DNA from 4 places in the Bifidobacterium aquikefiricola genome. Region 2 is predicted to be linked to each of the others. Evidence: riboswitches for the same ligand, from Rfam matches in the RefSeq annotation. Region 2 holds a riboswitch; each other region holds the start of a gene.
What was found. A riboswitch is a leader RNA that binds a small molecule or an ion and turns the genes downstream of it on or off. The one in region 2 is predicted to bind thiamine pyrophosphate.
Positions count from the first base shown of each region.

Region 1: linked by a shared signal. The riboswitch ahead of QN215_RS06375 (ECF transporter S component) and the one ahead of QN215_RS06850 (hydroxyethylthiazole kinase) in region 2 are both predicted to bind thiamine pyrophosphate.
Region 3: linked by a shared signal. The riboswitch ahead of QN215_RS05680 (ECF transporter S component) and the one ahead of QN215_RS06850 (hydroxyethylthiazole kinase) in region 2 are both predicted to bind thiamine pyrophosphate.
Region 4: linked by a shared signal. The riboswitch ahead of thiD (bifunctional hydroxymethylpyrimidine kinase/phosphomethylpyrimidine kinase) and the one ahead of QN215_RS06850 (hydroxyethylthiazole kinase) in region 2 are both predicted to bind thiamine pyrophosphate.

Region 1 covers NZ_CP129674.1:1,490,407-1,492,607, forward strand. Annotated here, with positions in the region: gene QN215_RS06370 (ATP-binding cassette domain-containing protein) at 1-83, opposite strand, end outside; gene QN215_RS06375 (ECF transporter S component) at 129-746, opposite strand; TPP riboswitch at 798-910, opposite strand; gene QN215_RS06380 (dipeptidase) at 1,051-2,201, opposite strand, start outside.
Region 2 covers NZ_CP129674.1:1,604,706-1,606,906, reverse strand. Annotated here, with positions in the region: gene thiE (thiamine phosphate synthase) at 1-244, opposite strand, end outside; gene QN215_RS06850 (hydroxyethylthiazole kinase) at 321-1,223, opposite strand; TPP riboswitch at 1,373-1,471, opposite strand; gene QN215_RS06845 (glycine--tRNA ligase) at 1,633-2,201, shown strand, end outside.
Region 3 covers NZ_CP129674.1:1,314,216-1,316,416, forward strand. Annotated here, with positions in the region: gene QN215_RS05675 (Gfo/Idh/MocA family protein) at 1-620, shown strand, start outside; gene QN215_RS05680 (ECF transporter S component) at 672-1,409, opposite strand; TPP riboswitch at 1,607-1,711, opposite strand; gene QN215_RS05685 (replication-associated recombination protein A) at 1,714-2,201, opposite strand, start outside.
Region 4 covers NZ_CP129674.1:1,458,772-1,460,972, reverse strand. Annotated here, with positions in the region: gene recN (DNA repair protein RecN) at 1-998, shown strand, start outside; TPP riboswitch at 1,050-1,150, shown strand; gene thiD (bifunctional hydroxymethylpyrimidine kinase/phosphomethylpyrimidine kinase) at 1,140-2,048, shown strand; gene QN215_RS06250 (HAD family hydrolase) at 2,052-2,201, shown strand, end outside.

The DNA of each region.
Region 1 (2,201 bases), 110 kb from region 2:
GAACGGCTGGAGAGGGAGACCTGCTCCGTCTCCGTCTCCTTCTGCGCTGTATGGGAATTCACTTCAGGAACGTGTGTCTGCATTGCCATCGCCAAATGTCTTCTCCGTTATGTTTATGTGCATGACGTTCAGGCTGTGATTCCGCGAACATCGCGGCCTGATGCAAAGCGGTCGAGCGCACCCGTATGGGCTATGGCGATATAGAGATACCACATCAGAACTCCTGCGACGAGCATGGCAGAAATGATGGTGGTTATCAGGTTGATGAATCCGTATGAGCCAGCCCAGTTGATTGCCTGAAGATTCGTGAAGAATGTATATCCCCAGCAGCCGATGCCCGCGAGCACACCAGAGAGAGCAGTCACCGCAAGATTCCACGTGCGATACATGAAGATGACGAATGCGATCTCAGCCATGAAACCCTGAACCAGACCGATATAGAGCGTGGAAATTCCCCACGCGTTGCCTAGTATGGCTTCGAGCACTGCTGCGATGACTTCCGCGTACACCGCAGCCCCTGGCTTTCGAACGATGATGGCAGCAAGAGGCCCTGCGAACAGCCACAGGCCGTTAAGCAATCCGGAAAGACCTGGAACGACAGCCTCCATAGGGCTTCCTGCGACGTTCCAGAGCAGTGCAGCCGCCCAGAAAATCAATGAACTCACCACTCCGATGACTGATGCAACGGCGATGTCGACAACCCGCCAGCGGAGTGACGTGTGCGAAGAACTTGTAACTGATGTCATGATGTGCCTTATCTCTCAGATATGCATCTCTGATGTGCATATTCCCTAAAGGCACGGGAAAGATGGACTTCCGTGCGCCGGCATTACCCGGTATACGTTCGTTCGGTCGAGGCTAGGCCTCATCTCAGCCGTCCGCAATCCGGACAGCCCCCGTGTCTGCATTCGATAATAACCTATCCCATGACCAAGGCTGGATATCGAGCGATACTCCCTATTTTCAGTTATCACATCGTGCAGCAGTCAAGCCAGCTAACTCAAGCCAGATAGCGCAAATGAGCTAGCTGGCAGAGCGTGAGACATCACTCTATCGACCTAGGGCTTGCATCAGCAAGGCTTCGGCGACGATATTCCTACGCAGTCCATAGAGCGAGATGGATTCGTTCGGACTGTGAGCATTCGATTGTGGATCTTCCGGTCCCGTAACCAGCACCTGCGCATGGGGGAACAGCCTCTGCAGTTCGGGAATGAACGGGATCGAACCTCCCTCCCCTTTGTTGATGGGTTCAACGCCGAAAGCCTGTGCCATCGCTGCCTGCGCATCCTTGACTGCTTCGCTGCTGGGATCCATAGCCCAACCCATGCCGTTCTCCAAGGGCTTGACCTCAACGACCGCTCCGAATGGCGCATGCTCCTTCAAGAATTCCGTCAATGCCTGCTGCGCTTCTTCAGGGCGTTGCGAAGGCGCCGTACGCAAGGAAAGTCTGAAGGTGGCAGAATCCGCGAGCACGTTGAATGAACCTTCAACCGGATGGGCGTCAAATCCGATGACGGAAACGCTTGGCTTGGTCCAGAGCCGGGAAGCCAAGGAATCGGTGCCGGTCATCTTCCATGACGGCAGCACGGCAGCATCATGACGAAGCGTTGCCTCATCGATATCCTGCTGAAGTCCTCCAACGGGCTCCTGACTCTTCAGCCCTGGAATCTGCAAGGAACCATCGGCATCGTACATGCTTGCAATAAGCATGGCCGCCACGGTATTCGCATCAAGAATAGGGCCGCCGAACTGGCCGGAATGCACCGGATGTCCCAGAACCCGAACGGTCACGTCAACATCCGTATTGCCGCGCAAGGATGTGGTCAGACTGGGAATCTTATCGGACCAGTTGCCCGAATCCGCAACGATGATCACATCTGATTCGAAGGCATCCTTATGAGCCTTGATGAAGGGAATGAAGCTCGGTGAGCCCATCTCCTCCTCGCCTTCGAAGAACACCTTGATGTTGACTCTCAGGTCCTCGCCCAGCGCCAGCAGACTTCCGGCATGAATGGCAATTCCGCCGCCATCGTCGGCAGCCCCGCGACCGAACAGGCGATCACCCTTCGTAGTGGCGGTGAATGCGTCGGTATCCCATTGCGAAGGATCAGGAACAGGCTGCACATCATGATGCGCATATAGGAGAACGGTCGGAGCATTCTCGTCAACGATCTTGGAGCCAACCACTTCAAACGCGCCTG
Region 2 (2,201 bases):
CGCTATCGCTCTTCCCAGCAGCTTCGATGACTTCGGCAATCTGACGGGCGAGTGCGATGATTTCTGAAGCGTCGGAGTGCTTGGCGCGCAATTGCACGCATGTGATTCCACCTGCAAGCGCTTCCTTAACTATCGTTGCCACGTCACGACCATTCGTGTTCTCTGGCCCAATTACCAGATAGGCCGAAATGTCAAGTACCTTCCGTAACGAAGGAAAATCATTGACCTGCGTTGAAACTTTCATTCTTTCCTCGATTTTCTTTGTATAATCACGTATTTCTTCGTGTAATCGCGTATTGCTTCATGCAACGATTGATGTTTCAATGCATGTCAATGATGGTTGAATCTGCGATTTCTGCAGCTTGAATCTGCCACAGGGCATCCAGGAATGCTGTCTGGAAGCTGCCAGGCCCCTGAGCTACTGTGCCAGCCTGTTCGGAAGCGCAGTTGAAATGCAGGGAAGCTGCGAGTGCTGCGGTCAATGGGTCGCTTACTGCCAGATAGGTTGCCGTCACACCTCCCAGAGAGCAACCGGCACCGGTGATTTTCGTCATCATGGCATTGCCACCGGGAAGCCGATAGACACGGTCGCCGTCGGTTACCAGATCGCGTTCTCCTGAAACGGCAACCGCTGCGGTATGCGTTGCGTTATGTTCACGAAGGTACCGAGCGAGTTCGATGGCATGAAGGGTCGCGCTGTCAACGTCGTCTACGGATTCAACGCCGGCAGGACGATTCACCTTGCCGTTGGAATCCGTTTTCAGGCTGATATCCCAAATGCCGCACAGGGCAATGATTTCGGATGCGTTCGCGCGCACGATTGTTGGAGGGTATTCGGCGAAAGCTTTCAGTATCCGCGTTCGTGTCGAGCCCAGTCCTGCTGCCACAGGGTCAAGAACCCAGAGTGATGTGCGCTCGAAGAAGCTTTTGGCTATATCCTTCAGCGCGTCCTCATACGAGGGCAGGAGCGTGCCGACATTGATGTAGCTTGCGCCGGAAATTGCCTCAATATCCTTGATGTCATCGGGTAGAAAGCTCATCGCCGCGCTCCCGCCTGCGGCAAGCTGCGCATTCGCAACCAGGTTGATGGTTACGAAATTCGTGAATGATTGTGCGAGCGGCGTTTTCTGACGAACTTCCTCGCACGCTGTCCTGATCCGTTCACGAACGGGATCGTTCAGTGACAGGTTTTGCGAAGACTTGGAAATCGACGCTGTTCGCACTGCAGTTGATCGCACTGCAGCTGTTCGCACTGCCTCTGATTGCGCTGACGATAATGGCGAAGCCGATTCCGATTCCGAAGCCGATGCCGATGATAATGATAATGACGACAGTGATGATGTGTTTGGTATTGATGATGCGTTTGGCAATGATTCAGTCATTGCATGCCTCCCTACGATGGTATTAACCAACAGGTTCCAAGGGTCAGGTTGTACCTTCTCAACTCAAGCGAGTTCCCCTGCACGACCTTTTCAGACTAAATGACAACGCAGACATGAAACCGTCTGCAATGCTCGCCAGAGCAAGGAATGAGCAAGGAATGAGCAAGGATAAGAGAGCCTGTCAGTGTCACGCGGTGGCTATAACCTTGAACTCGTTCAAATCCTGGTGAAATCCAACAAGAGGTGTTCCGTGTCAGAATCCAAACTTGATGCCGTTGTGTCGCTGGCGAAGCGTCGTGGCTTCGTTTTCCCGGCTGGAGAAATCTATGGCGGGACGCGTTCCGCTTGGGATTACGGTCCTCTCGGCGTCGCGCTGAAAGACAACATCAAGCGCGAATGGTGGCGTTCCATGGTCGTCACCCGTGGCGATGTGGTCGGCGTGGACACATCAATCATTCTGCCTACTGCCGTATGGGTTGCCTCCGGCCACGTAACCGTTTTCAATGACCCTCTGATCGAGTGCCTGACCTGCCACAAGCGTCACAGAGCCGACACCTTGGAAGAGGCATACTTGGAGAAGCATGGCCACGAGCCCAAGGACGGTCTGAAAGACATTCCATGCCCAGACTGCGGCACCAAGGGCAACTGGACCGAACCGCGTGACTTCAACATGATGCTCCAGACCCACCTCGGCCCGGTTCAGGACGACAACAGTCTGCACTATCTGCGTCCGGAAACTGCACAGGGCATCTTCGTTGATTTCAAGAATGTCATGGGTTCTTCCCGTTCCAAGCCCCCGTTCGGCATTGCCAATATGGG
Region 3 (2,201 bases), 290 kb from region 2:
CCATATGGACGCGCTACATGCCGTCACGTTCGATAATCGACGATCTGCTGCTGTCAAACGTCATCGGGGATGTCACTACAGTCACGGCAAATCTTGGTTATCCGCTCACCGGTGTTCAACGATTGGTCGACCCGGCACTTGCAGGTGGAGCGCTTCTGGACGTTGGCATCTATCCGCTGAATTTCATCGACATGGTGCTGGGACCTCAACATCTGTCGTCGCTGGAAAGCAGCGCCTCCTTCTTCGAAACCGGCGTCGATGCGCAGAGCTCCACGACCTTGCATTACGAGAATGGACACATGGGGGTTTCGACCTGCACCATGCTGGGCATGAGCGACGCACAGGGCATTGTCTGGGGCAGCAAGGGATACATGATATGCAGCAACATCAATAACGTCGATGGCATTGACATCTATGCAGATGGGCACCGCCTCTCCAAGCACGTTGACATTCCCCAGCAGCTTACGGGATATGAATACGAAGTCGCTTCGGCAGCCAACGCGGTTCTCGATGGAGAGACTCAATGCCCTGAAATGACACATGAAGACACACTGCGAATGGTCACGTTGGAAGACAACATCAGAGATATCTGGGGAATGACCTATCCGTTTGAGGACTGACGATTCATTTCCCTGCCGATGTTGCCTTGAGCAATGCGAGTGACAGCTCGGTCAGCTGCGGATGCCGCCACTGATCATGCGCCCGGATGCAAAGTGTGACAACGCCCCTGTTTTGGCGATGGCGATGGCGAGATACCACATGAGAATTCCGGAAATCACCGCGCCCGAAATGCAGTTCGCCACGATGTTCGTTACCACATAGCCTCCGGTTGCCTTCAATCCAGACTGCAAGATGAACAGTGCATACAGCGCACCGCCGAAACCTGTGACCAGACCGGACAATGTGGCAGTCCACGCGTTCCAGACACGGTACATGACGATGGCGAACACCAGTTCGCTGAAGATGCCCTGCACCAGACCCGCCACCAGCGAACCGGAGAATCCCCACTGGTTGCCGAGCGCGAGTTCCAGCAGCCCGCCGATGGTTTCGGCGTAGATTGCCGCGCCGGGCTTTCGCACGATGATGATGGCCAAGGGTCCGGCTATGTACCAGAAACCACTGATCAATCCAGAAAGTCCGGGAACAAGCCCCTCCAGAAAAGCTGTAGGCGCAGTAACGACAAGATCGAACATCCAAAAGACAAGTCCGGATGCGACGGCAATAACCGAGGTGACCGTGATGTCGATGGGACGCCAATGGGCGTTGATGCGTCGCCTTGCAACGGTGTCGCCTTTGGAATCTTGCGATTCAGCATCATGTATTGCTGAAACAGCGTTATCTGTTGCCGAAACAGGGTCGTCTGTTGCCGAAACAGGCCTGTCCGGTGCTGAAACTGAATTGTGTGACATTGAGTTATTTGATATTGAGTGGTGAGTTGCAGCAGCATCCGCAGCCGTTGAACCGGCCGAGATAGTACTGTTCGTCGTATGTTGCATAAGTGCAGACATGTTCTCCTCCGATAATCTCGTCTGCTTTCGTCGGATTGCGCACGAATGACTCATGTGAAGGCGAGCGAGAACAGACATAGGTATCACGAGAAGGATTACCAAGATAGGAATTGACTTCGTTCGACGGTATTAGCCGCTTCACGTTCAACGGTCGGAGATTGTTGCATCTCCCTCTCAGCTTTCCAGCTCCCGTGTCTTGCAGGATTCACGATAGATTCTTGTGTGGACTGCCCGGCTTGTCACCATGGAGAATCTCACGAATGCGTTTGAGACGCGCACCGATATCGTGCTCGTAGCCTCGATCATTGGGATGATAGTATTCATGCCCTCTGAGTTCCTCAGGCATGTATTCCTGCTCGGCAACGGCTCCGGGCGCATCATGGGCATACTGGTAGCCTTCATGGTTGCCCCACGCTTTCATGAGCTTGGTGGGAGCGTTGCGCAAGTAAAGGGGCACTTCACCGATATGACCGGCGTCGACGTCGGCGAGTGCGGCATCCATCGCCTTGTAGCTGGCGTTCGATTTCGGTGCCGTCGCTACGGCCACGACAGCCTCGGCGAGAATGATTCGAGCCTCAGGCATGCCAATCATCGCCACAGCCTGAGCGGCCGCAACCGTGGTCTGCAGAATCTGAGGTGCCGCCATGCCCACCTCTTCGGCTGAAGCGATCATGATGCGCCTGGCGATGAAGC
Region 4 (2,201 bases), 150 kb from region 2:
TTGCTGACATCGTGTTCTCTCTCGCAGGTCAACTCGACAATGACGACGAGGACGGCGATCTGGATGCCATCAACGGTCGAATACATACCTTGAACGAGCTTGTCCAACGGTGGGGTCCCGATGTCGAGCATGTGCTGCAATGGAGGGATGAGGCGCAGCTTGAACTGGAGGATGTGGAGGCATCGCCTGAACACGTCGCCGAGCTGAAAGCGCAGCGTGTCAAGCTGCTTCACGACGTCGGCACCAGTGCCGTACGACTTTCGAAATCACGGTTGCGCGCAGCGAAGAAGCTTGGCGCTCAGGTGAGTTCGGAGCTCGCTTCCCTGGCCATGCAGGGGTCTCGCCTTGATATTCAGGTGACTTCACGATTCGATGACTCCACATACGCTTCGCTCGAGTCAGCCCACACCGCTTCCACCGATAATTCCACCAATAATTCCACCGATAAGGAAGCTTCCCAGATTGACGTGGATGAAGGGCTGCTGGATTCACACGGTTGCGATGATATTGAGTTCCTCTTCACGCCATTCCCAGGTTCTGCACGACTGCCCATGGGCAAGAGCGCATCCGGTGGCGAACTGAGCCGTCTGATGCTCGCCCTGGAACTCTCCATGGCAGACAGCGATGCGAGACATAGGACATCGTCTTCAGCAGCGGAACATGACAAAGTCTTCATCTTTGACGAGGTAGACGCTGGAGTCGGAGGCAAGGCAGCCGTTGAGCTCGGCAGACGACTGGCCATGCTCTCCCGCCATGCTCAGGTGATCGTGGTCACTCACCTCGCACAGGTGGCGTCATGGGCGCAGACTCAATGTACCGTCAGCAAGCGAGCCGTTCAATCTGCATCAGACGGTTCACGGGGAAGCCATGTCGAAACTGAGGTGACCATGGTCGAGGGCGATTCACGACAGCACGAGATTGCAAGGATGCTGGCTGGCAGTGAGTCGGCTACCTCGTTGCGCCACGCTCAGGAACTGCTCGAAGCGAGTCGGATATAGTTCGCTGATTTTTCCAGGTATTGTCTGTGTCGCGAGTTAGTTTCAACATGTTGTCAGTTACAGGGGAACTCGTCATGAGTTGAGATAGGCATATGCCTGACCCTTAGAACCTGTTGGTTAATACCAGCGTAGGGAGGAACAATGGTGGAGAACACCTCGGAACATACGGCCATACATGATGCCGCTACCACAAACACGGCCACATATGAGGGAACACAGTTGGTTCCCGTGCTCACGATAGCGGGGTCCGATTGCTCGGGCGGCGCTGGAGTCCAGGCAGATATCAAGACCATGAGCGCCAATGGCGTGTTCGCAGAATCGGTCATCACCTCGGTCGTTGCCGAAAATACTGCTCGCGTCATCAGCGTGCACAACGTCGACGTGAACATCATCAAGGATCAGATCGATGCCGTCTTCGAGGACATCCCACCCAAGGCAGTCAAGATCGGCATGCTCGACAGCGCTGCAATCATGCATGCCGTGGCGGAGAAACTTGAACAGTACCAGCCCGAACATGTGGTGATCGATCCAGTCATGTATGCCAAGAATGGTGATCCGCTCATGGATCCAAGCTGCGTGGGCAGCTTGATCGAAACGATCATTCCGCTCGCTGACGTTCTGACCCCCAACATTCCCGAAGCCGAGCGAATCTCCGGCATATCCATCGAAGGCGTTGACGATCAGCGCAAGGCAGCGCAAATCATACAGCGGATGGGCTGTCTGAGCGTGCTTGTCAAGGGCGGCCATGCCAGTGGTGACGCCAGAGACATCCTCTTCGACGGGGAGCGCTTCCACGAGTTCACCGCACCCAGAATTCACACGAAGAATACGCATGGCACGGGCTGCACCTATTCGTCGGCCATCGCTTCCCAGCTGGCGCTTGGCTATAGAAGAGACCAGGCCATTGCGCGTGCCAAACGATACGTCAGCATGGCTATACGGCATGGGCTTATGCTCGGCAACGGCAATGGGCCGACGAACCATTTCTGGGATCTCTATGAACACGGTTTGGATGATTCCGTTGTCGGCAAGAACCAGACGGTTCGTTAACTCATGAGCATTTCGTCAACCTCGAACGCAGGCAAGGCGGCGATTTTCGATCTCGATGGCACTCTGCTGGATTCCATGGGTGTGTGGCATACCATGGACATGAAATTCTTCGCAGAGCGGGGAATCGAATGCCCGCAGAACTTTTCCAAAACC